DNA from 3 places in the Spartinivicinus marinus genome. Region 3 is predicted to be linked to each of the others. Evidence: predicted binding sites of a transcription regulator. Region 3 holds the regulator's gene; each other region holds the start of a gene.
The links. The regulator sigma-54, encoded in region 3, starts transcription at its own class of promoters, with help from an activator protein. The targets are predictions, from matches to a motif close to TGGCACNNNNNTTGCTNT.

Region 1 (6,758 bases), 950 kb from region 3:
ACAGTCTTCCAATATATGTAATTCAGAGTGAGGAATTAAGCTAGCCATGGTTGAAATGGCTTTGTGTGGGGCTATTTGATCATGCTTAGCCCCAACAAGCAGTGTTGGTTGCTGAATTCCCGATAATAAAGGCTCACGATTTTCTCTGTTTAAGGTGGCAGTGAGTTGGTTGACAAAAACTTGCTCTCCTGCATCTTGCTCCATTTGTTTGATCAGGTTTAACAACTCTTCATTACTGTATTGATCAGGGTGAACCATCAAGCGTAACCGCTCCTGATTCATGCCAGTATACTGCCCTTGTTGTATTTGGCTTAGCAGTTTGCGGCGCATGTTTTTTTCTGATTCTGGATAGCCTTTTGCTGTGGTACCAATAATAGCCAGCTTACTAAATAGCACTTCACCTTGTAGTGCATATTCGAGTGCAAGATATCCACCCATAGAAAAACCGACAATAATTGATTCAAAGGTACTGGCTTTGGCAATAGCCGATAACATTTGGCCGAATTGGCTATAATTGCGTAAATCGAGAAAGTCTGGTTGGCATATGTCTTTTAAATGATCAATTTGGTATTGCCAAACCCGCTGATCGCAAAGCATTCCAGGTAAAAATAAGACGTGAGGTTTATTCATTTTATAGTCTCGAAAAGTCGATTTTTAGAAAATCCTCAGTAGTATAATGCTATTAACGATTCTACAATAATGAATCCTTTGAATGTGGGTGTACCATTAGTGAAGAGTATATAGGCGTAACATAATGGATATCAGTCAAGAGCGTAGAGAGTATCTAAGAGCAGGTTTATCTGAAGAGCACCTTCGTAATGACCCAATAGAGCAGTTTCGTCACTGGTTGAAGGATGCCATTGATGCTGAGATCTCCACTGATCCAACAGCTATGTGCTTATCTACCGTAGGTGCGGATGGGCGGCCAAGCCAGCGAATTGTATTGTTAAAACAATTTGATGAAAAAGGCTTTGTGTTTTACACCAACCTAGAAAGTAAGAAAGCCAAGCAAATAGCCGAAAACCCTAATGTTTGCCTGCACTTTGGTTGGTTGCCTTTAGAAAGGCAAATCATTATTAATGGAACTGCCAATAAATTATCTGTTACGGAAGCAACCAAGTACTTTTTGAGTCGCCCTAGAGATAGCCAGCTGGCTGCTTGGGCTTCTCAGCAGAGTCAGAAAATTTCTTCTCGTCAGCTGTTAGAACAAGCTTTTTCCCAGATGAAGAGCAAGTTTACTAAGGGTGATATTCCTCTACCTAGCTTTTGGGGTGGGTTTAGGGTAGTGCCTGAACAAGTTGAATTTTGGCAGGGCAGAGCGAACCGGTTACACGACAGATTGGTTTATAGTCAGAGTGAGGCGGGGTGGTCAATAGAGCGGCTACAACCATAGAAGTAAAAAAGAGGGGCGGATGTTAATCATCCGCTAGACTATTTGCCCCTACCTCCAGTTTTAGTTCTTTAATTTTGCGGGTTAAGGTATTTCTGCCCCAACCAAGCAGCTGAGCAGCATCGCGACGGCGACCGCCTGTGTGCTTTAGAGCAACCTCTATCATCGCGCGTTCAAATGCAGGCACAGCAATATCCAAAATTTGTCGGTGGCCGAGGGCTAATTCTTGGTCGATCCAGTTCCTGAGTTGCTGCTCCCAATTTAAATTTTGGATTGGAGTGTTAGGCTGCTCCAGTAATTCTGGTGGCAGGTCGGTTGGTAGAATTTCGCGGCTGGAAGCCATTACGGTTAACCAGCGGCAGGTATTTTCTAACTGCCTGACGTTTCCTGGCCAGTCTAATTTGGATAGTAAATCGGCGGTTTCTGGTTTCAGTGCTTTGGCTTCTACTGCTAATTCTTCTGCGGCTCGGTTTAAGAAATAGCGGGCCAGCAATGGTATGTCTTCGCGTCGATCCTGTAGCTTGGGGATATGAATCCGAATAACATTTAGCCGGTGAAATAAGTCTTCTCGAAAGCTGCCTTTGGCTACCAGCTTTTCCAAATGCTGGTGAGTTGCCGCAATAATTCTGACATCCACTTTAATCGGAGTATGACCACCTACTCGATAAAACTCACCATCAGCAAGTACACGTAACAGCCGAGTTTGGGTATCTGCTGGCATGTCCCCGATTTCGTCTAAAAATAGAGTGCCGCCATTGGCTTGCTCAAAGCGACCGGCACGTTGCTGGGCGGCGCCAGTAAATGCGCCTTTTTCATGGCCAAATAACTCTGACTCCATTAAGTCTTTGGGAATAGCAGCCATATTTAACGCAATAAAAGGCCTGCTTGCCCTTGGACTGTGCCGGTGTAATGCTTGAGCGACCAGCTCTTTCCCGGTGCCTGACTCACCATTGATTAAAACTGTGATGTTTGATTTAGACAACCTGCCGATAGCCCGAAATACTTCCTGCATAGCAGGGGCTTCACCAATAATTTCTGGAGCATCTGGTAACTGCTGCTGAACCGCTTCAACTTCTTGCTCGTGAACATGGGCTAAAGCGCGTTTAACCAGACTAACCGCTTCATCCACATCAAAGGGTTTGGGTAGGTACTCGAAAGCTCCACCCTGGTATGAGGAGACTGCACTGTCTAGATCAGAGTGGGCTGTCATGATAATAACTGGAATTTTAGGGTAGTGAGCTTGCAGATCTTGTAGTAATGACAAGCCATCAATACCTGGCATCCGAATATCGCTAATGATTACCTGAGGCTGTTGCCGCTCTAGCTTAGTGAGAATGTGATTGCCTGAGTCAAAGCTGAGTGACTCAATTTGGGCTTGATGCAACGCTTTTTCTAATACCCAGCGGATGGAGCGGTCGTCATCAATAATCCACACAGAATCACGTACAGTCATGAGCTCTCCTTTTTATTGATGATCGAGTTGTTGATTTGTCAGGTGTTATGGGCTGTGAAGGTACTAATGATTGAATGGGTAAGTACATGCTAAAGCAGGTTTTACCAGGCTCACTTTCACAACTAATCATTCCTTGGTGTTGCTGTAATATCGATTGAGCAATCGATAAGCCCAGGCCTGAGCCTTCTGCCCGGCCGCTGACGAGTGGATAAAAAATATGCTCAAGAATATTGGCAGGTACGCCTGGGCCGTTGTCCATTATGTTTACCTGGCAAACCAGCCGATGGCGATGGTTGCCGATAGTAAACTGACGTAAAACTCGGGTCTTAAAGGTAATCATACCTTCGTTGAGGGGCATTACAGTTTGAATAGCCTGCAAAGCATTGCGCACGATATTTAAAATAGCTTGGATTAACTGCTCAATATCAGCCATTACATCTGGGATGCTAGGATCGTAATCTTTGATAATAGTCAGTTGGTTGTGGGTTTCTGCCAGAATCAGTTGAGCGACACGCTCTAATACTTCGTGAATACTGCAGGGGCCTAGTTTGGAAGGTTTGGTTGGTCCTATCATTCTATCAACCAAGTTAGTCAAGCGGTCCGTTTCTTCGATAATAACCTGGGTATAATCCTGTAGTGCACTGTCTGGTAGCTCCTTTGCCAACAGCTGTGCTGCACCACGAATGCCCCCTAACGGGTTTTTTACTTCATGAGCAACACTACGTACTAACAGCTTGCTGCTCTCTTGTTTTTCTCGCAGCGCTTCTTCCCGCGTTATTTTTAGTAGGCGATCACGAGGCTGAATCTCCATGACTAAGCTATCTCTACCATTGGTAACCGGAGTCACGGCATAGTCCACAGTCAACAGTTGGCCATTGGGTAAGTGCAGGGTGGCCTCTCGTTTGGTAAAAGGCTGGCCACTACTGAGGGCATTTAAAAAAACAGGTTTGTTCGATGGCTGCTCAACAAATAAGGCTTCCAGTGCAGCACCTGTCACTTGACTGCCACTCACTGCAAAAAGCATTTCTGCAGCTGGGTTGATATAAAGCAGGCTAAGCTGCTGATCAATCTCCAATACGGCAGTGGTTAAGAACTCCAATAATTGGTCAGACATTATCTTTATAGTTAATAAATAAAAAAGTTATAAGTGTCAGCAAAATCCAAGCCAATAAAGCTAAACAGTATTGTTGGAGGAGTGCATTGGCTTGTAGGCTCTTCGTATAAAACGTCAACTATTCCTGATTGTTTGTGGCTGTCTGCTGTTGTAGAGGCACAGCTTATATAAGAAGTTGCACTGTGATGGTGCACTAAAAGGAAAGGATAATGCAAGAGGAAGTGAAAAAGTTGGGCATTAATACATGTAGGACATGCCCTAAAATATTCGCTAAAACAATAGCGCCTTAAGCCTGCTAAGCAGGCTGGGGGAGCTATCTCCCCCTTTAGCCTGCTTAGTCTTGTTGCGGTCTAGTAAGGCGCTGGATCGATGAATATGCACAGTAACACTAGCACTGTTTAGTACGCGCCCGTCGGAGTTGAGTACTTTTACTACAATGTTATGAGTGCCGCGGTCGATATTGGTCAGGTTAAACAGCAGCCCTTTTTGTTTGCTGCCATAGGGTTTGCCATCAATATAAAGTTGAACACTATCACCAGGCCTTAGGTTGGGCGAGATAGTTGCTAAAACAGAGAAGTTTCCAGAACCTCTGATGGTTGCATCTTGGGCTGGCTTTTTAATGGTGAGTTCGCGGTAGCTGTACCCTTTGCTATTAATACCAGATGACTTGCCTGGTGGAGGTAACTTGGCAGGGGGCAAAGAAATAGTGTTGCCTTTTTTTAGCTCAACTTCCTCAGCTGGCTTGCCTTCAGGATTATCTGTAAAAACCACTTTGCCATCTTTATCAATGGTTTTATATATTTCAGCGTAACTCGCTGTCCAGGGTAGGATAACAATTAGAGCCCATAGCAATGATGTTGGCTTCAGCATAAAAAGAATTCCATAAAATAAAACTTATTCGCGAAGAGTATATTATTTTTAGTCGTTATTGATTCAGAATACCTTCTATTAGAAAAAGTTCTAATTTGCCTCTGACAGTATCAAAATTTTTACTTTTTAGAATTTACTGCTATTTCATATCGAACACTGAGCTGGCCAGTTACTCAATTTAGGGTGAAGGTGGAACTGGTGTTGGATTTGGCTTGGGTAGTAGTTTACTAGTTTGTTTAAGGTGCACTTTGACACTGGCACTGTTAAGCACTTTACCTTCTTCATTCAACACTTTCACTGATACGTCGTGGGTCCCTCTATCGATATTAGCAAGGCTAAAGCTTGCGCCTTTTTGCTTCTTACCATAAGGCTTTCCATTTAAATAAAGCTGTAAGCTATCACTTGCTTTTAGTTTGGGAGAAATGTCAGTGCTGACTTTAAGGTTGTCTGCATTTCGAATGGTTTCTCCTTCCAGTGGCTGTTTAATCGTAAAAAAGTTATAGCCTCGCTGGCCTTCTGCTTCGGAAACCTGGTTGTTAATTGGTATAACGGGAGGTGGTGAGATAATACTGCTAGGCTTTAACTTTACTGGCTCTGCGGGGTTATCCCCAGGCTCATCAGTAAAATTAATATTCCCCCTTTCATCCACCACTTTATAAATTTCGGCCTGGCTGGCAGTAATGGCAAGCAAGGCAATCAACATGCAAAGCAAAGAAGTTGTTTTTAATAACATAACAGTAAGAGTCCATTCTGTTGGAGAGAAGTATCTGTAAGTCCATTACTGTTATTTTTAGACGCTATTTACCTAAAGTGCTTTGTATTTGGAAAAACACTATTGGTTAAGGAGGGTTATCCTCCTGCAGGGACAGTCGGAGCGTTTGGGGCTCTTGGGGCGGTAGGAGCTTGTGGAGCCATTGGTGCTTGTGGAGCCAGTGATGGAGAACCAGAAGGAGTGGCTGTGTTTTTAATGCCTGATGGGTTGTGTGAATAAACCGTTACACTAGCAGTATTTAATATTTTTCCTTTTGAGTTAAGTGCCTGCACATCAATAGTATGTGGGCCACGTCCTAGGTTTTTGACCTTAAAGCTTAACCCTTTTTGTTTATTGCCATGGGCTTTGCCATCGACAACTAGCTGCAATCTATCTGCTGGTCTTAATCTAGGGCTGATAGTTGCGAGTACAGTTACATCACCATTTAAAGCAATGGTGGCACCACTTACTGGCTTTTTAATCGTGAGAGAGCGATAGCTGAAACTGTCTGCACTGCTAGGTGCCTGAGGGTCGGGTGGCACAATGGTTGGAGGAGAAATAATGGTGCTGGGCTTGAGTTTTACCTGCTCGGCAGGCTTGTCTCCAGGAGCATCGGTAAAATTAACATTACCTTCGTCATCCACGGTTTTATAAATATCTGCGTAACTGGCTGCCCAAGGTAGTGTGGCAGTTAATGCACATAATAGTAATGACGCTGGTTTAAACATAAGAGGGAGTTCCTGTCTGACTTAGAAAGGAATAAGTGCTAAATGCTACTTAATTAGGGTGCAACACTAATTAAAACTCTAAACCCTTAACCATAGACATGCAAAGTTAATAAAGTGGACATCATTTCAGTTTTTGAACTGCAATGAAATTTTCGTTAAGTAAGGAACACCTGAGAAAGCTTTGGTTGGCTTTTGGGAAATGGGTAGCGCTGGTGTAGCAAAGCCCTCAAGCTGAGGGCTTTATGATGATGTGCTGATAGCGTTTAGTGCTACGGCTAGCTACACGCTGTAGTACAAATCAAACTCAACAGGGTGAGTGGTTTGATTGACTCGCTCGCATTCTTCACGCTTAAGCTCAATGTAGCCATCAATCATATCATCACTGAATACGCCACCTTCTTTTAGAAAGTCGCGGCCTTGATCTAAAGCATCCAATGCTTCTTCTAGGCTGG
Region 2 (6,758 bases), 4.2 Mb from region 3:
ATAATAGTTTTTGTTGGGGTGCTTCTATACGGTATTGGAAAGGAGAAACATCCATTAATTGCATTGAGTCAATATCATGGGGAATCGCAATAGTGACGCCTGGTCGCAATGGCGTATTCATCCGATTAAGGCGGCGAATAATATCTCGTTTTTCCGTTTCAGGAAATAAGCTGTACCAACTATCCCCTTTTTTAGTAAGCACACATTTTACATGGTCATATTGACAAAAACGTTGACCGTAATACGCGCCATTCGCTGATGCGGTGATTGCCACCAGCAAGGTAAGGGGAGTCAGCATTAAAGAAGCAATTTTAATCCACATCGCTACTACTCTGCATCTTGCTGAATTGCTAACCAGGGTATTGTCAAACCAACATTTGTTGGTGTTGAACTTCCCCCTTAAGTCATTTGCTACCTTGATGACTTATTACCCTGTTAGATAATAGATTGTAGAACAAGTTTCTAAAATTTGTAGGTAAGGGTTTTTATATTACCGAATAGCAGTGATAAAATAACTAATTATTATTGGACGAAAATACTTTGTAAGTACTAATAAACAGCAAACAATTATTAGAGGTGCCCTAAAGAGTAAGATGAGGTATGCTTATGCTTTAAAATAATATGTCCTGTTGTTATGGATAAAAATAATAATTAACTTTTTAAATAAGGAATAATAATGTCAAGGATGGACATCAGCATAAGTACATTATTAGCTGTGTTATTTTCCAGCTTGCTTTTTATTAGCACCTCTCAAGCAGACAGCCAGGATATACTGGCTTATTTACAATCACTGCAAGGAATGGAAGCGGAAGAACTAACAGACCCGCCTGAGGGGTATCGTTATTTTTTGCTTAACTATGAACAGCCCATTAATCATTTGCGGCCCTGGGAGGGAAGTTTTAAACAGCGAATGATATTGCTCCATCGCTCTTCAGCTGCGCCCACTGTATTAGCGACAAATGGCTATTATTCATCAGTGAGTACCTACCGTTATAATCTGACACGGATTTTAGGTGCCAACCAATTAAAAGTGGAACACCGTTATTTTGCTGAGTCGAGGCCAGAGCCGTTGGATTGGCAACATTTAACGATCAGACAGGCTGCAGCTGACCACCATCGTATTGTGGCAGCCATTCGCCCTTTCTATCAGGGGAAGTGGGTATCTCGAGGCAGCAGTAAAGGGGGCATGACAGCGTTGTATCATCGTCGTTTTTACCCTAATGATGTAGATGGCACAGTAGCAAACGTTGCACCGCTCAGCTTTGGTCGGCTGGATCATCGTTATGTGACCTTTCAAAATCGAGTGGGGGAGCGCAGTTGTCGGCAGGCGCTAAAGCGCTATCAGCGGCATTTATTGGAACGCCGTGAATCGATGAAAGCATTAATCAGTGATTATGCCAAAGAGCAGAACTGGCAGTTCAGTGTACCTGGTGGTTTAGATCAGGTATTAGATTACACTGTGGCAGAATTATATTTTCAGTTTTACCAATATGGTTCCTTTGACAATTGTCATGACATTCCAGATGCTCAGGCCACTGATGAGGCATTATTTGAATTTATGAAAGAGTGGGGACCACTGTCATTTATGACTGATGTTGGCATTAAAACATTTGAACCCTATTTTTATCAGGCTATTTCCCAATTTGGTTATCCTAAATTATTAACCCGTCATTTAAAAGACTTACTGTTGTATGACCCTAATGATTATCGAGTGTATGTGTCTGAGTGGCCAGAGCCTTTTGATTGGCATGCGATGTGGGATGTTGCTCAATGGGTGGCTTTTAACAGCCGCCATGTTATGTTGATTTATGGTGAAATTGATCCTTGGACAGCGGCAGCATTTTTCTTACCTGACTCAACCTACCGAAGCACTTATAAATTTATGGTAGCCAACGGTAATCATGGGGCTAATATTACAACCTTAAATTCACAAGATCGCAAACATGCTGATCAGATGTTGAAGCGTTGGACTGGTGTTAACCCCATCAAAATAGAAACCCTTGATGAACAAAATGAAGGGTATGATGAAGACCTATACCCCTACTTAACTATCAACGGCGGATTCAACAAATATATTAAATAGCCAAATAAATAACATAAAAAGAGTAAACTAAGTCACGTTTACTCTTTTTGTGATAGAGGTAACACTGAAAATATGGGGTTAATCATTATCAGGGCTACCTTTATTTTATATCACAAGTAATATATTCAAAAAATTTACAGCTTTTATGTGATGGCTTGTACAAAACTCCACTCTATTGAATGTGATTTGAACACTTAGTTATCAGTATATAAGTTTAATCAATGTTTAAAAAATGTTGGGTTACTCTAAATTTTACAGCTATTTAAAAGTCGTATTGGTTAATGGGTATAAAAGTACTCTTTTATGCTTGTTTTATAAAAAAGCCTATATAAAATAACGGGTTATAATTGTTGGCATTGGTCTTGCTCTAAAGGCATCCATGATTAGGAAGTGCAATAAAACCTATATATGGAAGGTCATATAATGAGCAAAACAATTTTTCAAAAAAGTAAAAAAGCATTAACAATCGCTGCTGCTGTAACAGCTTTACTTGCATCACAAAGCGGTTTAGCTGCTATTTTAAGTGGGGATTATAACATTAATGCTAACCGTCAAGGTGCTCAAACCTTTAAGTGGGATGGTGGTAATACTGCAACTATTAGTGGGCGTCATAACAACTTAGGTTATACGATTCAATACCACAACGTTAGGGTTTTTAAGCATACCAACAATGTTGATTGGTTGATCGCTTCAACTGGTAGGATTACTTACAATAATGGCTATAGCCATACTGTTGGAAGGCATCAATATGGTAGAGCTGGTCAAAATGCGCTTTATTTATTTGGTAATAATAATACCATTCATAACTGGACAAGAAGTTTACCTGGCGTAGACCTTCACTCTAAAGTAACTTATGTTCCAACACCTAAGCCTCCTGTACCTGTTCCTGCACCTGCTTCAATTTTACTAATGGGTTTAGGCTTAGCGGGCGCTGGCTTACTCAAAAAGAAGAAAAAATAAGTAATTACGCAATAAGCTTTACGCTTAACAGAGCCTGTTGCCATTCGCTTGAATGGCAACCTTTCAAATATGGATCAACAGGCTCTGGTATGTATGTCTAGCGTACTTTCTAATCTACTGCATTTATTATTGCCTGCTAATTAGCAGGCTTTTCAGTATGTACTTCACGAATTTATTTTGATTTATACTCGTCGCTAGAATAAAAAAAGCCCTGTAAATACAGGGCTTTGACTTTATATGAGGGGCATTTTTAATTAAATGCCGTATTGCCATAAAGGCTTTTTCGGCTTGGGTAGTTCCATGTGTGCTACTTGTTGTTTAGCATTTTCAGAGACTTCAATTTTCCACTTTTCAAAGAAACCACGTAAGTCTTCTTTCGCTATGGCTGAGCCTGTTATTAGCAAGTAATCAGCTGCAGACTGGTTTTTTGCTTTAGCATAACCACGCTGATGATAATATTCACGGGTTTTGGTATATAGCTGAGTGTAAAAATCCCATCCATAAGCAAGTGTCAATTGATGGTAAAATACTAAACGCTCAAACGGTCCGGTAATATCATCCCAACCTTGGCCTTCCTCTAACAGACCCGCTACTTTTTTATACGTCTGTGCAATTCGGTTAGCTTGACCAAATTGCTCTTGTTGATAGAGAGAAAATAAATTATTAGTAACTTCAACTGTACCTGGTAGCATCCAGTCACGCTGTTGATAGTTATGACCAACTTCATGATAAGGTCCCCAGCTTTTTACGTTATCTAACTTCTGTAATTTAGCGGGCAGGTAAGCCATGATGGGATAACCCGAATGCATCCAGCCAGCACTAATAGTTAAATCAACATGATAACGGTTAGGTAAGCTTGGAGTACGGTGTGGAATAGCACCGTCTGTTGTTAAGCCCATTAATTTATAGGTGTTATTGGTAATTTGCTGCCAAGTTTTCGCATACGTTTCTACATCAGAAATCTCTTGTAGCTGGTCTTTAGGTAAAAGCACGATCATATTACCACTATGGATTTCACCCCATGGTGCTGGATAATGCTTAATTGTACTGTTCCAGTCGCTATTGCTATGTTTCCCTAGTTTAAAATAAGGGGCTTTAACTGCACCTTGGACTATTAGCTGTGCCTGAGCATTGCGATAGTGTTTAGACTCAGTTGTGAAGTAAATCAGTCCACCATAAGGATTATTGATAACATTTTTACCAACGTTCAATTTTTGAGTGAAACTGACTTGTGGCGGACGTGGCCAACTATCTTTGTTTTTAGTCGTAGCAATATTATCCGTATGGCCATTGACGCGAACTTCGATCTGGCTTGGTTGACCAGCTTTTATATGGCTATCAGATGGAGAATTCACTGTGATAACAATATTATCGCCGGCTTTGGCATATAACCCAGTACTTAACCAATAAGGGTTGGTTACACTGGTTTTTACCCAGCTACTGTGTTGCTGATTAAAGTCAAAATTAATGGTTTCAGTCACTTTAGCTGCATCAGCTTGAACAGTTCCTAGTTGCTCATAACCATTAGCAGGTTTTTGATTTGGTTTTAAGCTTTTTGTAGCTGAATCAAGGTAGGCCATTATTTTTGTATATGGCTTACTGTTTATGTTATAGAGCTTATATTTAATCGCTTTAGTTTGGCTGTCTTCCGATAGACCAAGGTTATTCATTGCGCTGTTTGGCAAGTTAGCTAGTGCGCTAGCTGCGCTGATAACGGTTTTATCAAAAGTTTCTGCTTCTTTTGATTGTTGCTTGCTATAGGGCAGGGGTTCTTTTCCTTCTTCAATGGCTTTAAACCATTTAAAGCGGTTGCTTAAGTTTGCTTCAAGCAGTTGTTGAAAATCTGGCTTACTGCTGATGGAGTCTGTCCAATGCCAAGTGCCTTTCCATATAATTCCGGCTTTTGCAATTAAGTCTTGACCTTCAGCGGCTTTAAAGTTGATATCCCAGTTCCATACTTGGTGCCCCATCATTAGGCTACCACCTTGCTTAACATAGTTTGCAAGAATTTCTGCTTCCTTCGGGTCTTCAATTCTTGGGTTAACAATAGCAACTGGATATACAGCTGGATTAAATAGCACTTTGTTACTGATAATATTATTAATTCGATGAGAGTTTATTTGAAAATTTTCATCAAAATCACCATACCACCATTGAACTAGTACATTTAATTTCTCATTGCTGGAAGCAACAACCTTAGCATAATTATTTTGATTGCGCTCCGTTAACCAATGTAGTGAGTTCCGTACGAATTGTGTCATATCAGCATTCGTTGACGAATTTTTTAAACTGCTCAGATAACTATGCAATTCACGGCCAAACACCATCATTCGGCCTTCACCATAACGGCCAGCAGCAATGGTTCCTTTTCCTTGATCAGGACTTTTTGCATGGACTAAAAAACCATTAAAATTATAAGCACTTAACTGGCTGATCCCAGAACCGGCATACTCAATTTTATCAATATTTTTATAAAGTGTGGCTAGGTCAGCTAGGTGAGAAATTTGTTGTGTTGATAAAAGTTTTGATGCTTCATTTAAACTGCTTACAGCTTCATCTACTGTAGTTTGAGTAAGCTTGGTTTTATTTAACAGGCTTTCTGCTGAATTTAATATACTTGTTAAAGTGGCTACATCATTTGGATAAAACTGACCATTTGCAACACCAGTGTTAGCTTGCTTAATCACTTTTTTAGCTTGTTTAACTTTATTTTTTAGCGCGGTGGTATCAACGGTTGGTACGGTAGGCTTATTCGTTTGATCTGTTGTAATAATGAGGGATGAAACAATATCATTCAGGCCATTAGCAACGAAACAACGGTTTTTACCAGTAAAATTCCAACGACGGCCTTTAAAGTTATCATGTTCATATAATTCTGCTGACATGCCTTTAGGTACTTTAATTGACGAAATATCATCATTTCGCATACCTAACCTACGCAACTGGCTAAGCGTATAACGGCCTGGCGCTAGGTTAACTTGATAGCCATTAAATCCGCAGTGCTTATAGATAGAGACTTGGCTGGACTGCTCAATTGTTTGGTTGCCACCCGTAGAACCGGTTGGCTCAGTTGTAGAAACTATTGACTGCCAGCGTTGATTAGAACCGCCGTGGTAAGTATAGGTGATGACTTTACCTGGCTCTGAGCCTGATGCATCAAGGACCATACGAGGATTTGCCTTATTTTGGTAAACCCCGCTTACAGCTGACCATTTTTGGTGGGTGCCTTGGTGGCACTGCCATACAAAGGTTTCACTACCATTTTGAGGGTAGCGACCAGCTTCTAAACAAAAGTTTGTTGCTACTTGAGGGCGAATTCGGCCACGAAGGTCTTGGTGCCATAACTGTGATGTTAAGTTTTCACACTCGGCTAGCGTAACAGCACTGCCATTTCTTACAGGTAGTTGCTTTACTGTTAAGCACTGACCAGAGTGACCAACGTTAAGCTGTTGATACTTCGCGTTACCAGCAGCAGCTACCTCCATTGCAACTAAATTTAGTGCAAATACTGTATATAAATTAATGGCTGAAATTAAGGAAGACTTCTTCATAACCGTTTAGGTCCTCGTCAAACAATAAAAACTTCAAGCTGCTGAGTGGTTCTCAGCAAGCTAACTTATTTCTCTTAACGGTCGTGTTGCTTTGAATAGGGCTTAGATAGCGCCGGTTTATGTTGTTTTTTTTATGTTGATAAAGTGATCGGGATTGTACGGAT
Region 3 (11,957 bases):
GGCAGGTTGTGTGTTTTTGATTAGAAATTCCATGAAAACCCCACAAGACAAATTTATCACTTTGTTGGATAATTAGCAGCCTTTGCCCATAGCTACTGAAAAGTGGCTGGGTATTTTACCCAATTAATATCAGCTTGATTGGCAGTGCTGAGAGCTAATTGTTTGACAAACCCTATTAAATTAAGTGTTTGAGTGTAACAGAGTCTGCTCTTGATTGCTTATATGCAGGGTGACCTTGGCAGAGGAATGAAAGTTTTCGTCGCCCAGTTGTAAAGGTCTTGTGGTTGTAAAGGTTATGCAGTTGTAAAGAAAGCACTGTCATAGTATTGGGTGGTACTTGGAGAGTTAGTTAGGAGAGCCAGTTGATTATCTTCCGCTACTTAGCAAGAGAAGTGTTTACAGCCATGCTGGCTGTTAGCGGTGTACTGTTACTTATTATTATGAGTGGCCGCTTTAACAAATACTTAGCACAAGCTGCTTCAGGGCAACTGAGTGCTGATTTTTTATTTGTCATTATGGGCTATCGGCTACCTGAGTTTTTGGAACTGATTATTCCCTTAGGGTTGTTTATTGGTATTTTACTCGCCTATGGCAGGCTTTATATCGAGAGTGAAATGACTGTGCTGACTGCTTGTGGGGTTAGCCAAAAAAATATTTTAATGCAGACACTGGCTCCAGCGACCGTGGTTGCCTGTATTGTTGCTTTATTAGGGCTGCTTATTACACCATGGGGAGCAAAAAATGTTGAAGAGATTTTTGCTAAGCAAGATGCTTTGACTGAGTTTGAAACCCTGGCCCCTGGCCGTTTCCAAGAGCAAGAGAATGCTGGCCGGGTCACTTACACCGAGCGTTTGTCGGAAGACAGACTACAGATGGGAGATGTATTTATCTCTCAGAAAAATGAAGCCATTGGCAAGCGGGGAATCACGCTACTCTTGGCTGATGGTGGTGTACAGCATGTTGAGCCACAAACGGGAGCCCGCTATTTGATTCTAAATAAAGGCTATCGTTATGACGGCACTCCAGGTCAGGCAGATTTTCGTATTACTGAATACGATACTTACGGTATAAAAATGCCGGAAAGTAAAGCCAGTAAAGAAGCAGACAAGGTTAAAGCCATTGCCACCACGGATCTTATAGGTTCTAGTGAACTGAGTCATATTGCTGAGTTACAGTGGCGACTGTCATTACCAATACTGGTATTTATTGTCGTATTACTGGCAGTGCCATTAAGTAAAGTGAATCCACGACAAGGACGGTATTTAAAATTATTGCCTGCTATTTTGACTTATTTAGTGTATTTGGCGTTATTAATTGGTGCTAAAGGTGCCGTGGAAGATGGGAAAATTCCCCCGGCAGGGTTATGGGGAGTGCATGGACTATTTTTGCTTGTTGCGATGTTAATTTTGGCGCATGAGCCCTTCCAGATGAAAAGGCGACAGCAAAAACACCTGAAGCAAACTGTAGTCGCATCAGAGGTGGCAGAACATGAATAAGATTGATCGTTATATTGCCACTAGTGTACTGAGTGCTACCTTTTTAGTGTTATTGGTGATTGTATCGCTGGACATGCTGTTTGCTTTTGTAGCTGAGTTAGCCAGTATGAAGGCCAGTTATCAGTTACTAGAAGTATTACAATATATTGGCTTATCAATTCCTAACCGTATTTATAAATTTATTCCCTTTTCTGCACTGATTGGTTGTTTGGTTGGCTTGGGCGCATTGGCTAGCAATAGTGAGCTGGTAGTCATGCGTGCTGCAGGTGTATCACTATGGCGAATCGTGTGGGGAGTCATGCAGCCAACTTTACTGATTATATTGATTGGTATTTCCATTGGTGAGTTTGTGTCACCTTATACTGAACAGCTAGCAGATAGTGGCCGAGCAATTGCCCGTAGTAAAGATGGCTCTTCATCCCAGTTTAGCCAGCAAGGAGTTTGGCATCGGGAAGGCAATGAGTTTATGCATTTAAATGCCGTAGAGCCTGGTGGTATCGTACATGGCATTACTCGCTTTAAATTTAATGATAAAAAAGAACTGTTAGAGGCTAGTTTTGCTGACCGAGGCATTTTCAAAGGCGATTATTGGTTGTTGCAGAATATTCAGTCCAATCAGTTTAAAGGTGATCGTGTAACTACTGAGCGACTACCATTTTTGCAATGGCAAACCAGCCTATCTATGGACCTGCTTAATGTCGTAGTGGTAAAGCCTGACGACTTATCAATTCGGGGGTTAAGTACTTATATTGACTACCTTAGCCAGCAAGGGTTGAATGCTGGTGAATATCAATTAGCATTTTGGCGAAAATTACTACAGCCAGCAGTCATTATTGGGCTAGTGCTGGTAGGTATCTCTTTCGTGTTTGGCCCATTGCGCTCTGTCACGATGGGGCTACGTATTTTTATTGGAGTAATTGTTGGGTTTTCTTTTAATATCTTCCAAGAATTACTTGGCCCATCCAGTTTGGTATTTGGCTTCTCGCCGCTAATCGCTGTGATTGTGCCACTACTGTTGTGCTTTACGGTGGGTGGGATTTTACTGAAAAGGGCAGGGTAGCTACTTGTCTAATCTTTGGTTGGTATTGTTGTGAAAGTACGTCAAATCAAATCCTTTCTCCCCCACGAGGGCTTAGCGAAAGGGTACTGGAGAATAAATATGAAGTAACAGGATATTCTTCCACCGCTCTACAAGGCCATCCATGGCCTTTAGAGCTTTAGCTGTTCCCAACAGCAGTTCCAGAATACCCTATCACTCCATATTTCTCAGCTTTTGCAACAGTCTGCTGGGAAGAAGAGCTTGTTTAAGTATTATTTTTTAGTTTTCTCCAGTAATACGACTTCTGTTTTCGCTGCATAGTCATAAATCGCTTGGTCTTTTGAATCAAATAAAATCCACAAAATACCGATGCCTCCTAATATACAGCTGGGGATGCCTACGATAAAACGAATCAGGCATTGTTTGAAGCTGATGGTTCTTCCTTCGTAGTTGACAACCATAATTCGCCAGGCAATCATTCCAGGCGTTTGACCACTTCTTCGCCAGAAATAAGCATAAAAGCCAAAAAATCCTATAAGCAAAATAGCACTTAGATCCCATTTAAATCCCACCGCAGTGGCCTTAGCTTCTCCCACTAAAGTAATACTTAACCATAGATGAAGGCTTGATATAACAATAGCGATAGCAACTAACAGTAAACTGTCGTATACCATGGCGGCTAGCCGCCGCCAAAGGGGAGCAGAGCCTATAGATGAAAGTGTTTGAGTCATGAACAATCGTCAACTGCCTGTAGCTAATTGATAAATTAAAAGGGTGATAAGTCAAAGAGTGTTAAGTCAGAAATAAGGTAGCTAGACCTAAAAACGAGATATAGCCTACAACATCTGTAACAGTGGTTAAAATTACGCCGCCTGCTAGTGCAGGGTCAATTTTCAACGTTTTTAAAATAATGGGTAGTGCGGCGCCTGATATGACGGCAACCACTAGATTAATAATCATTGCTGCGGCAATAACCGTCGAAATAATCCCATCACCGAACCAAACGTAGGCAACCCCCGACACAACTAGTGCCCAAATCAAGCCATTCACTAGCCCGACTATACATTCGCGATTCAATAGCCAAAACGTGTTAGATTTACCGATTTGCCCTAGAGCCATTGCTCGAATAACCAGGGTTAGCGTTTGGCTGCCAGCGATGCCACCCATGCTGGCAACGATTGGCATTAATACCGCTAATGCAACCACCTTATCAATGGTTTCCTGGAACATACCAATAAATGCTGATGCAACAAACGCAGTAATAAGGTTAATACCCAGCCAGACTGCTCGGCGCTTAGCTGTTTTCATGGCTGGGGCGAAGGTGTCTTCATCATCTTCTAAACCAGCCATACTCATCAATGAGTGATCAGCTTCTTCACGAATAACGTCTACAACGTCATCAATGGTGATCCGCCCCAATAATTTGCCATCATCATCAATAACGGGAGCTGATACTAAGTCTTGCCGCTCAAACAATTGAGCAACCTGACTGGCAGGGGTCATGGCATTGATGGGTTCAATATCGGTATTCATCACTTCACGAACAGTGATTGATGGATTGGTGGTCAGCAGTTTATTAATTGGTAATACACCAATAAACGCATCCTGACGGTTAACCACTAATAGGCTATCCGTCATTGCTGGTAGCTCATCATGGCGACGCAAGTAACGTAATACCACATCAAGTGGATTGTTGGGGCGAATCGTGATGGTATCTGTATTCATTAAGCCGCCAGCGGTATCCTCTGGATAAGACAAGATATGCTCAACGCGAGCTCGGTCCTGTGCATCCATAGAAGACAACACTTGCTGGGTAATAGCGTCTGGTAATTGTTGTAGCAGGTCAACTAGGTCGTCGGGATCAAAACCTGTAGTAATTTCTGCCACCTCAGCAGCATTCATTTGATCCAGGTAATACTGGCGAACGTCATCGCTTAGCTCCTGCAGCACCTCGGCTTCTTGCTCTTTATCAAGCAGTTGCCATAACAAGCTTCTGATCTTAGGCGGGGAGGACTCAATTAAGTGCGCAGTATCTGCTGCCGAGAGGCTATTCAACATGCGTTTGACAGGCGAAGAGATCCCTTGATCCAGTGCTTGGCTTAGTTCTTGTAGTTGATCCTCTGATTTTCCGAGTTGTTGTGTGGACATCAGGTAATCCTATTGCTGAGTGCAGCTGGCTGGGTGAATGCTTTAGTGCCGCATCCTATAAATAAGTGGCGGCTAGCGGCCTGTAAAAGGCTCTCTTCACTCTTATTTATAGGATGTAGTACTAGAGCCTGTTGATTTTTGAGTTGAAGATACTGTTGGAGGTTTTTTAGTCACAACAGCGAGTTTCAGGCAAGCGTCAACAGACCCTCTTTGGCGGGGTAGTTTACCTGAAGAGTTTGGCTGCTGGTATTGTGGATTGTAGTCAGTTTTATAGGTGATTCCAGAAGTCTGGTGTTGATAGTGAAAAACCTATTCACCTTCATCAAAATAATTATTTATTAGTTGAGTAATGGCCTCGAAGGCTCTTTTTTCATCTTCGCCATCAACTTCAATATCTAAGACTGTTCCTTTGCTGGCTGCTAACATCATCACTGACATAATGCTTTTGCCGTCTACCATTTTTCCATCTTTGCCCAGTTTGATGGAACTGCCAAAAGCAGCAGCGGTTGAAACAAATTTTGCTGCAGCACGGGCATGTAAGCCGAGCTTATTGATGATTGTGACTTTTTCTTGAATCATGGAGCCTAAGGCAATTCTCGATGACGTACTTGAACATTTGGCCACTTTTCACGAAAGTAAGTAGCGAGCTTCTCACTGATATAGACCGAACGATGGTGACCACCCGTACACCCAAGGGCAATGGTAATATAACTTCTATTATTTGCTTCAAAGCATGGCAGCCAACGTTCTACGAAGCGTTTGATGTCATCAAACATATCCAGCACTTGTTGTTGAGAACCTAAAAACTCTTTTACAGGCTCGTCTAGCCCTGAATATTGCCGTAAATGGGTGACCCAGTAGGGGTTTGGCAAACAGCGTACATCAAACACATAGTCAGCATCAATGGGGATTCCTTTTTTAAAACCAAATGACTGAAATAGCAGTGCCATGCTGCTATGTTGCTTGCGAGCAACGCGTTTACTTATGGTGTCCCGTAACTCATGAAGAGAAAGTTGGCTAGTGTCGATGGTTAGATCGGCCAGTCGAGCAATGGGCTCTAGCACTTCTTTTTCTTTTTTTATCGCTTCATCTAGTGAGCATTGTTGGCTGGATAGTGGGTGTTTACGTCGAGTTTCGCTGAAGCGTTTGAGTAGAGTGGCATGTTCTGCATCAAGGTAAATGATTTCAGCTTCGATTTTTTGCTCTCTCAGCGCATTCATGATGGATGGAAAGCGTCTTAAATCCTGAGAAAAATTTCGTGCGTCAATACTAATAGCAGCCTTATCATAAAGTGGCTCTTTTTCCATTTCATCAACAAAAGCAGGAAGTAAGCCAGCAGGCATATTATCAATACAATAATAGCCTTGGTCTTCCAGTACATGTAAGCCTGTACTTTTACCTGAGCCTGAACGGCCACTGATTATTATTAACTTCATATATACGCAGAGTGTTTTGTAAATTCTTACTATAACAGAGTTTAAATGATATACGGCAGTTAATTAAATAATAGCCGCCAGAGAAGCTATTTAAGCGAATATCATAAGAAAGCTCTCTTGCACACGAACTTAATTATTAAAGGCTGGCGACGATAAATTTATGCAGTAGGAACGCTTTGGATTGCTATATCAAATAAGTCTGGATTAGTGTCTGCTTGGCGCAAGTTATTGCGGTAGCTTGAGTTTTCAAATCGAGTGGCAAGTTCTTGTAAGATGGCGAGGTGCTCGTTAGTGGCTTCGGCAGGAACAACCAGAGCAAAAATAACGTCCACAGGGTGCCCGTCTATTGCATCAAAGTCGATGCCTTCTTCCAGTTTAAGCAGGCAGGCAAATGGTTTGTGGCAGCTTTCAAGGCGACAATGGGGAATGGCAATCCCATTCCCAAAGCCTGTGCTACCTAACCGTTCCCGATTGATTAAGTTATCAAATAGCTCGTTAGCATCAATATTACTGGAATACTCGGCTAATAGGTTGGCAATAAGCTGTAAAACACGTTTTTTACTCCCCCCTTGCACCCCGGTAAGGGTGCATTGTGGGAGAAGGAATTGTTCTATTTTCATGCTTTTTAAATAAATAAACTACTTTAACGAATACTGGCTCCCTGAAGTCGATCCAGGGTTTTCTCTTTGTGCTTGCTTAGCTGTCGGGCTAGTTTATCACTAAGTAAGTCAATTGCTGCATACATATCTTCAGATTCTGCTGTGGCGGCAATATCAGCACCCCTTACGTGCAAGTTGGCTTCTGCTTTTTGACGGAGTTTCTCAACACTTAGGGTGATTTGCACGTTAGTAATGCTATCAAAATGGTTTTCAATGCGATCGAGTTTTTTGATGACATATTGGCGCAACGCATCAGTCACTTCTACATGATGACCACTGATGTTAACTTGCATGCAACGACCTCCTAATAGGACTTAATGGTTGTTAACCAGCTTTACTGAATTGTAAGGCTGATTGTCAACTGCTTCATTACTGAACTGAGTGTAATGCCAGCAGATTTGGTATTGCTTGTTGCTAGTCAATATAACGCATAGTTAAGCGCTAATCTGTTTATACCTTTACACATGCATCTACTTTATACCAGCCGCTTTCGTTCATTAGAAGGCGGGATGGATAGAGACTCACGATACTTGGCAATTGTTCGTCTTGCCACTTTGATGCCTTGCTCTTCCAGTAAGCTTGCAATTTTGCTGTCACTTAATGGTTTTTTAGGGTTCTCCACTGATACTAATTTTTTAATAATAGCTCGGATAGCCGTAGATGAGCACTCCCCTCCTGATGAAGTACTAACATGGCTCGAGAAAAAATATTTCAGCTCAAAGATACCTCGTGGTGTATGCATGAATTTTTGGGTAGTCACCCGGGAGATAGTAGATTCATGCATACCGACTGCTTCAGCGATATCGTGAAGGACTAGTGGCTTCATTGCCTCTTCGCCATACTCTAAAAAACCTCGCTGATGCTCAACAATGCGAGTCGCAACTTTCATTAGCGTTTCATTGCGGCTTTGTAAGCTTTTTAAAAACCAACGGGCTTCTTGCAAGTGGTTTTTCAGGTAAGTGTTATCTGAACTGCTATCAGCTCGCTTAACCAGTGATGCATAGTTGTTATTAATGCGCAGCTTCGGCGTCGCTTCGGCGTTGAGCTCTACCAACCAGCGGTCATTATGCTTTCTGACAAATACATCAGGAATCACATATTCTGTTTCGGATGACTGGATATCGGCTCCAGGTTTTGGGTTAAGAGCTTGAATCAATTTAATGCTTTCGGCTAGTTCTTCTTCTTTAAGCTTAGTACGACGCATAAGCTGATTGTAGTCATGATGACCCAACAAACCTAAGTATTTGGCTACAATCAATCTGGCGTTATCAAGAAAAGGAGTATCTTCAGGTAAGTGTGATAGCTGAATCTGTAAGCATTCCTGCAAGCTTCTTGCAGCAACACCAACGGGATCAAAGTGTTGGAGGCGCCTTAAGACTATCTCCACTTCCTCTAGGGACATTTCTAATTCTGGATCTAAGCCTTCCCAAATCTCTTCAGTGCTACAACTGAGATAACCATCATTATTGATTGCATCAATGATAGCAATTGCTACCAAACGGTCATTATCTGACATGGGGGTTAAATTAAGCTGCCAATCCAAATGACTATGTAAGGATTCAGTGGTGCCATTGCGGTTGCTGAAGTCATACTCGTCATCATCTGCTGGAGCTGAGCTGATAGGGGCTGAAGATGTCTGGTAGATATCATCCCAGGCGCTATCAACGGGAAGATCATTGGGAATTTCTTCTGACCAGCTGGTTTCTTCTGAGCCATCATGACTGCTTTCTGATGTACTGCTGTCGTCTTGGCTTTTGGTGGAGTCCGAACCATTTAGGCCCGAACTGTTGAGCTGCTGAGGATCGTTGTCATCACTGTTTGTTGATGAGTTGTTATCAGACTCATCAGTCAGCTCAAGCATTGGGTTGGATTCAAGCGCCTGTTGAACTTCTTGCTGTAAATCCAATGTGGATAGTTGGAGTAATTTTATGGCTTGCTGCAGCTGCGGTGTCATCGTCAGCTGCTGGCCAATTTTCAAAACCAGGGATGGCTTCATTGCTAAACAATTACCTTATAGTGCAATCGTGCCTGTTTTGATTTGGCAAAGTCAACAACAATGGAAGTGAATTCAAAAGCGGTTACCTGAGTTGCTGCTGAACAAGCGACTGAATGTTTCCATTGCACCTATTATTGATTTATTGATTTCAATTGTGTGTTTATTTCAGTTGTTTACAGTATTGCTATTGTTGTTTCTTGTACTGGCTTTTTAACTGAACTACTCAAAATTATATGAGTATCCTTGCCAGTTGTCTTATATTTTAAAGTCGTGTCCGAGGTACACTTCTTTGACTTGTTGGTTGGTCATTACCGTTTGGGCATCACCCTCTGCGATAATGTGTCCCTCACTAACTATGTATGCATTCTCGCAAATATCAAGTGTTTCTCGAACATGGTGATCAGTAATCAGTACACCAATACCACGGTCTTTCAGGTGCCAGACAATATCTTTAATGTCTTTCACCGAAATTGGGTCAACCCCAGCAAAAGGCTCATCAAGTAGGATGAAAGAAGGCTCAGTTGCTAAGGCTCTGGCAATTTCTACCCGGCGGCGCTCTCCACCAGATAAACTCATACCCTTACTGTCTTTTATATGGGTGATATTGAACTCTTCAAGTAGTGAGTTAAGTTTTTCTTGGCGTTGCTTCCGATTGAGCTCTTTACGGGTTTCTAAGATAGCCAGTATGTTTTCAGTAACAGTTAACTTACGAAAAACAGAGGCTTCTTGTGGTAAGTAGCCAATACCTGCTTGGGCTCGTCCATGCATGGGGAAGTGAGTGATATCTTGTTCATCAATCCAGACGCTGCCATGATCTGATTGGACTAAACCAACTATCATGTAGAAGCATGTGGTTTTTCCCGCACCATTAGGGCCTAGTAGGCCAACTACCTGACCACTTTTAATTTGCAAGGATACATCTTTTACAACAGCACGGCCTTTATAACTTTTGGCAAGGTGCTCAGCTTTCAATATACTCATATACGACTATTGTTTCTTTTTGCTACGGGGTTGCAGTACCATTTCAACGCGGCTTTCATTGGTTTTACCGCCTTTGGCATTCACTTTCTGGGTTTTGGCAAAGTAGTCTATTTGGCTGCCAGTAAAGGTATTTCCTTCTTGGAATAGTTTGGCATTAGTGATTACTTCTACTTTTTCATTGGTAGCGTAGTATTTGATCGTGCGGCCATAAGCTTTAATGAGTTCTTTGTTTTCTGCTGGCTTTTCCCGGTAGTGAGCAGGACGACCTACTGCAACAATTTTGTTAATGCCATTACTGTCTGAATAAAGAGTGACTTTATCACCTCTTATTTGAATTGTACCTTGGGTAATAATGACATTGCCGGTGTAAATGTATACACCAGACTTATCATCAATATCAGCACTTTTGGCTTTAATATTGATGGGCTTGTCTTTGTCATTGGGAAGTGCCCAGCTTAACAGGCTAAGCCCTGCAGCTGAGATAGCAATAATCCCTACAATCAAATTACTGATTAACTTCATAGTGTCCCCTGACATTAGAAAACAGTTGAATTCTATCTTTTGCTAAAAATGCCCGCATGCCAACCCCTTGGGTGATAGAGCCATTGGGGGATGTTATCACAACTGGGTGCTGAGTATCGGCGACTTCTTCCTCGGCATAAAGGGTTAAAAAGTCGGTTTTTAGTAAAGTGCCAAGTTCACCATTGGACTTAAGCTCTTTGACTCTGACCTGGTCAGATAGCTCAAGGATATCGCCACCAGGTAATAACCGCCCATGTCTAGCCGTGGTTTTCCATTGATCGCTACTATTTGCCTTGTATAAGTCAATATTGGGTTGTGCTAACAAAGACACGTCATTATGAGGGTAATGACTGATCTTATCTGCAATGAGTAAGTAATCTTTATTACCCTCTAAAGTAAATTGAGTAACACGAGGGTTTATTAAGTAGTAGTCTGGTGCTTGCTCAAGGTTATCTGCTAAAGGTTCATTTGAACTGGGCACTGGTGTTGAGGATGTGCCAAACGCAAGATAACCGCAGTAGGCAATTACTAGAATAGCAATTAAGCTAATAATACTGCTTCGATTCATTCGCTTGCCTGCATATAAGGCGTGAGTGCTGGCTGTAAGGTATTTTGTGCGCTCATAATGAAGTCGCAAACTTCTCTTACTGCACCTGCTCCCCCTAGTGTTTGAGTGACACCATCAGCATGCTGTTTCACCAGCCAATAACCATTGGGAACAGATAGGCCCAAACCTACTTGCTGAATGGCTGGTAAGTCAGGTAGATCGTCACCTAAATAAGCTATCTCATTCCAATCTAACTGAAGCTGTTGGCGTATTTCATTTAAAGCGACTCGCTTGTCTTCTCGGCCTTGCAATAACAACTCAATGCCTAAATCTTTTGCACGTTTTGCCACAACTGTCGTTTCTCGGCCCGTTATAATAGCAACTTTTACCCCTGTAGACTGGAGCATTTTGATGCCATGGCCATCTAAAATGTTAAAGGTTTTAAATTCTTGACCATCAGCAGTAAAGTACAGTCGACCATCAGTCATTACCCCGTCTACATCAAGCCCAAGAAGTTTAATCGCTTGTGCTTTGACTATTAATTGTGGATCAAGGTTCATACAACCCCTGCTTTGATAATGTCGTGTAAATGAATGACGCCTTCAATTTTGTTTTGTTGATTGACAACGACCAGGTTGGTGATTTTGTGGTCTTCCATAATATTTAAGGCTTCTGCCGCTAACATGTCGGCATTTACTGTTTTGCACTGAGTTGTCATAACCTGACTGATTGGAGTTGTATGGAGGTTGAGCTCCTGGTCTAAAACTCGGCGTAAATCACCATCGGTAAAAACACCCAATAGCTGGCTTTGTGAGTCAGCAATAGCTGTCATTCCTAGCCCCTTTTGGGAAATAACAATTAAAGCTTCCTTTAAAGGTGTTGATAAACTAACGATAGGAAGCTGTTGCCCAGTATGCATAATATCTGTGACTTTAAGTAGAAGCTTCCGGCCTAGACTGCCGCCAGGGTGTGAAAAGGCAAAGTCTTCTGGTGTAAACCCTTTGGCCTCTAGTAGTGCAATTGCTAAAGCATCGCCTAGTACTAAGCTGACTGTAGTACTTGAGGTGGGTGCTAAGTCCAGTGGGCAGGCTTCTTTTTCTACATAGGTATCTAGGTTGACATCAGCTGCTTGG

Region 1: a site for sigma-54 is predicted at 3,994-4,011, ahead of glnL (nitrogen regulation protein NR(II)). Genes of this name have one in related genera too.
Region 2: a site for sigma-54 is predicted at 2,435-2,452, ahead of OQE68_RS24460 (PEP-CTERM sorting domain-containing protein). Genes of this name have one in related genera too.

The regions. Positions count from the first base shown of each region.
Region 1 covers NZ_JAPJZK010000001.1:2,180,468-2,187,225, reverse strand. The annotation lists gene OQE68_RS09830 (alpha/beta fold hydrolase) at 1-630, opposite strand, end outside; gene pdxH (pyridoxamine 5'-phosphate oxidase) at 755-1,393, shown strand; gene ntrC (nitrogen regulation protein NR(I)) at 1,416-2,843, opposite strand; gene glnL (nitrogen regulation protein NR(II)) at 2,830-3,957, opposite strand; gene OQE68_RS09810 (DUF4124 domain-containing protein) at 4,228-4,827, opposite strand; gene OQE68_RS09805 (DUF4124 domain-containing protein) at 5,006-5,560, opposite strand; gene OQE68_RS09800 (DUF4124 domain-containing protein) at 5,677-6,306, opposite strand; gene glnA (glutamate--ammonia ligase) at 6,586-6,758, opposite strand, start outside.
Region 2 covers NZ_JAPJZK010000001.1:5,477,106-5,483,863, forward strand. The annotation lists gene OQE68_RS24450 (L,D-transpeptidase) at 1-322, opposite strand, end outside; gene OQE68_RS24455 (S28 family serine protease) at 677-2,083, shown strand; gene OQE68_RS24460 (PEP-CTERM sorting domain-containing protein) at 2,507-3,043, shown strand; gene OQE68_RS24465 (M60 family metallopeptidase) at 3,298-6,594, opposite strand.
Region 3 covers NZ_JAPJZK010000001.1:1,229,458-1,241,414, reverse strand. The annotation lists gene OQE68_RS05855 (leucyl aminopeptidase) at 1-33, opposite strand, end outside; gene lptF (LPS export ABC transporter permease LptF) at 363-1,496, shown strand; gene lptG (LPS export ABC transporter permease LptG) at 1,489-2,556, shown strand; gene OQE68_RS05840 (RDD family protein) at 2,808-3,266, opposite strand; gene mgtE (magnesium transporter) at 3,328-4,683, opposite strand; gene OQE68_RS05830 (HPr family phosphocarrier protein) at 4,993-5,262, opposite strand; gene rapZ (RNase adapter RapZ) at 5,268-6,119, opposite strand; gene ptsN (PTS IIA-like nitrogen regulatory protein PtsN) at 6,278-6,739, opposite strand; gene hpf (ribosome hibernation-promoting factor, HPF/YfiA family) at 6,763-7,071, opposite strand; gene OQE68_RS05810 (RNA polymerase factor sigma-54) at 7,254-8,774, opposite strand; gene lptB (LPS export ABC transporter ATP-binding protein) at 9,030-9,755, opposite strand; gene lptA (lipopolysaccharide transport periplasmic protein LptA) at 9,762-10,277, opposite strand; gene lptC (LPS export ABC transporter periplasmic protein LptC) at 10,261-10,845, opposite strand; gene OQE68_RS05790 (KdsC family phosphatase) at 10,842-11,384, opposite strand; gene OQE68_RS05785 (KpsF/GutQ family sugar-phosphate isomerase) at 11,381-11,957, opposite strand, start outside.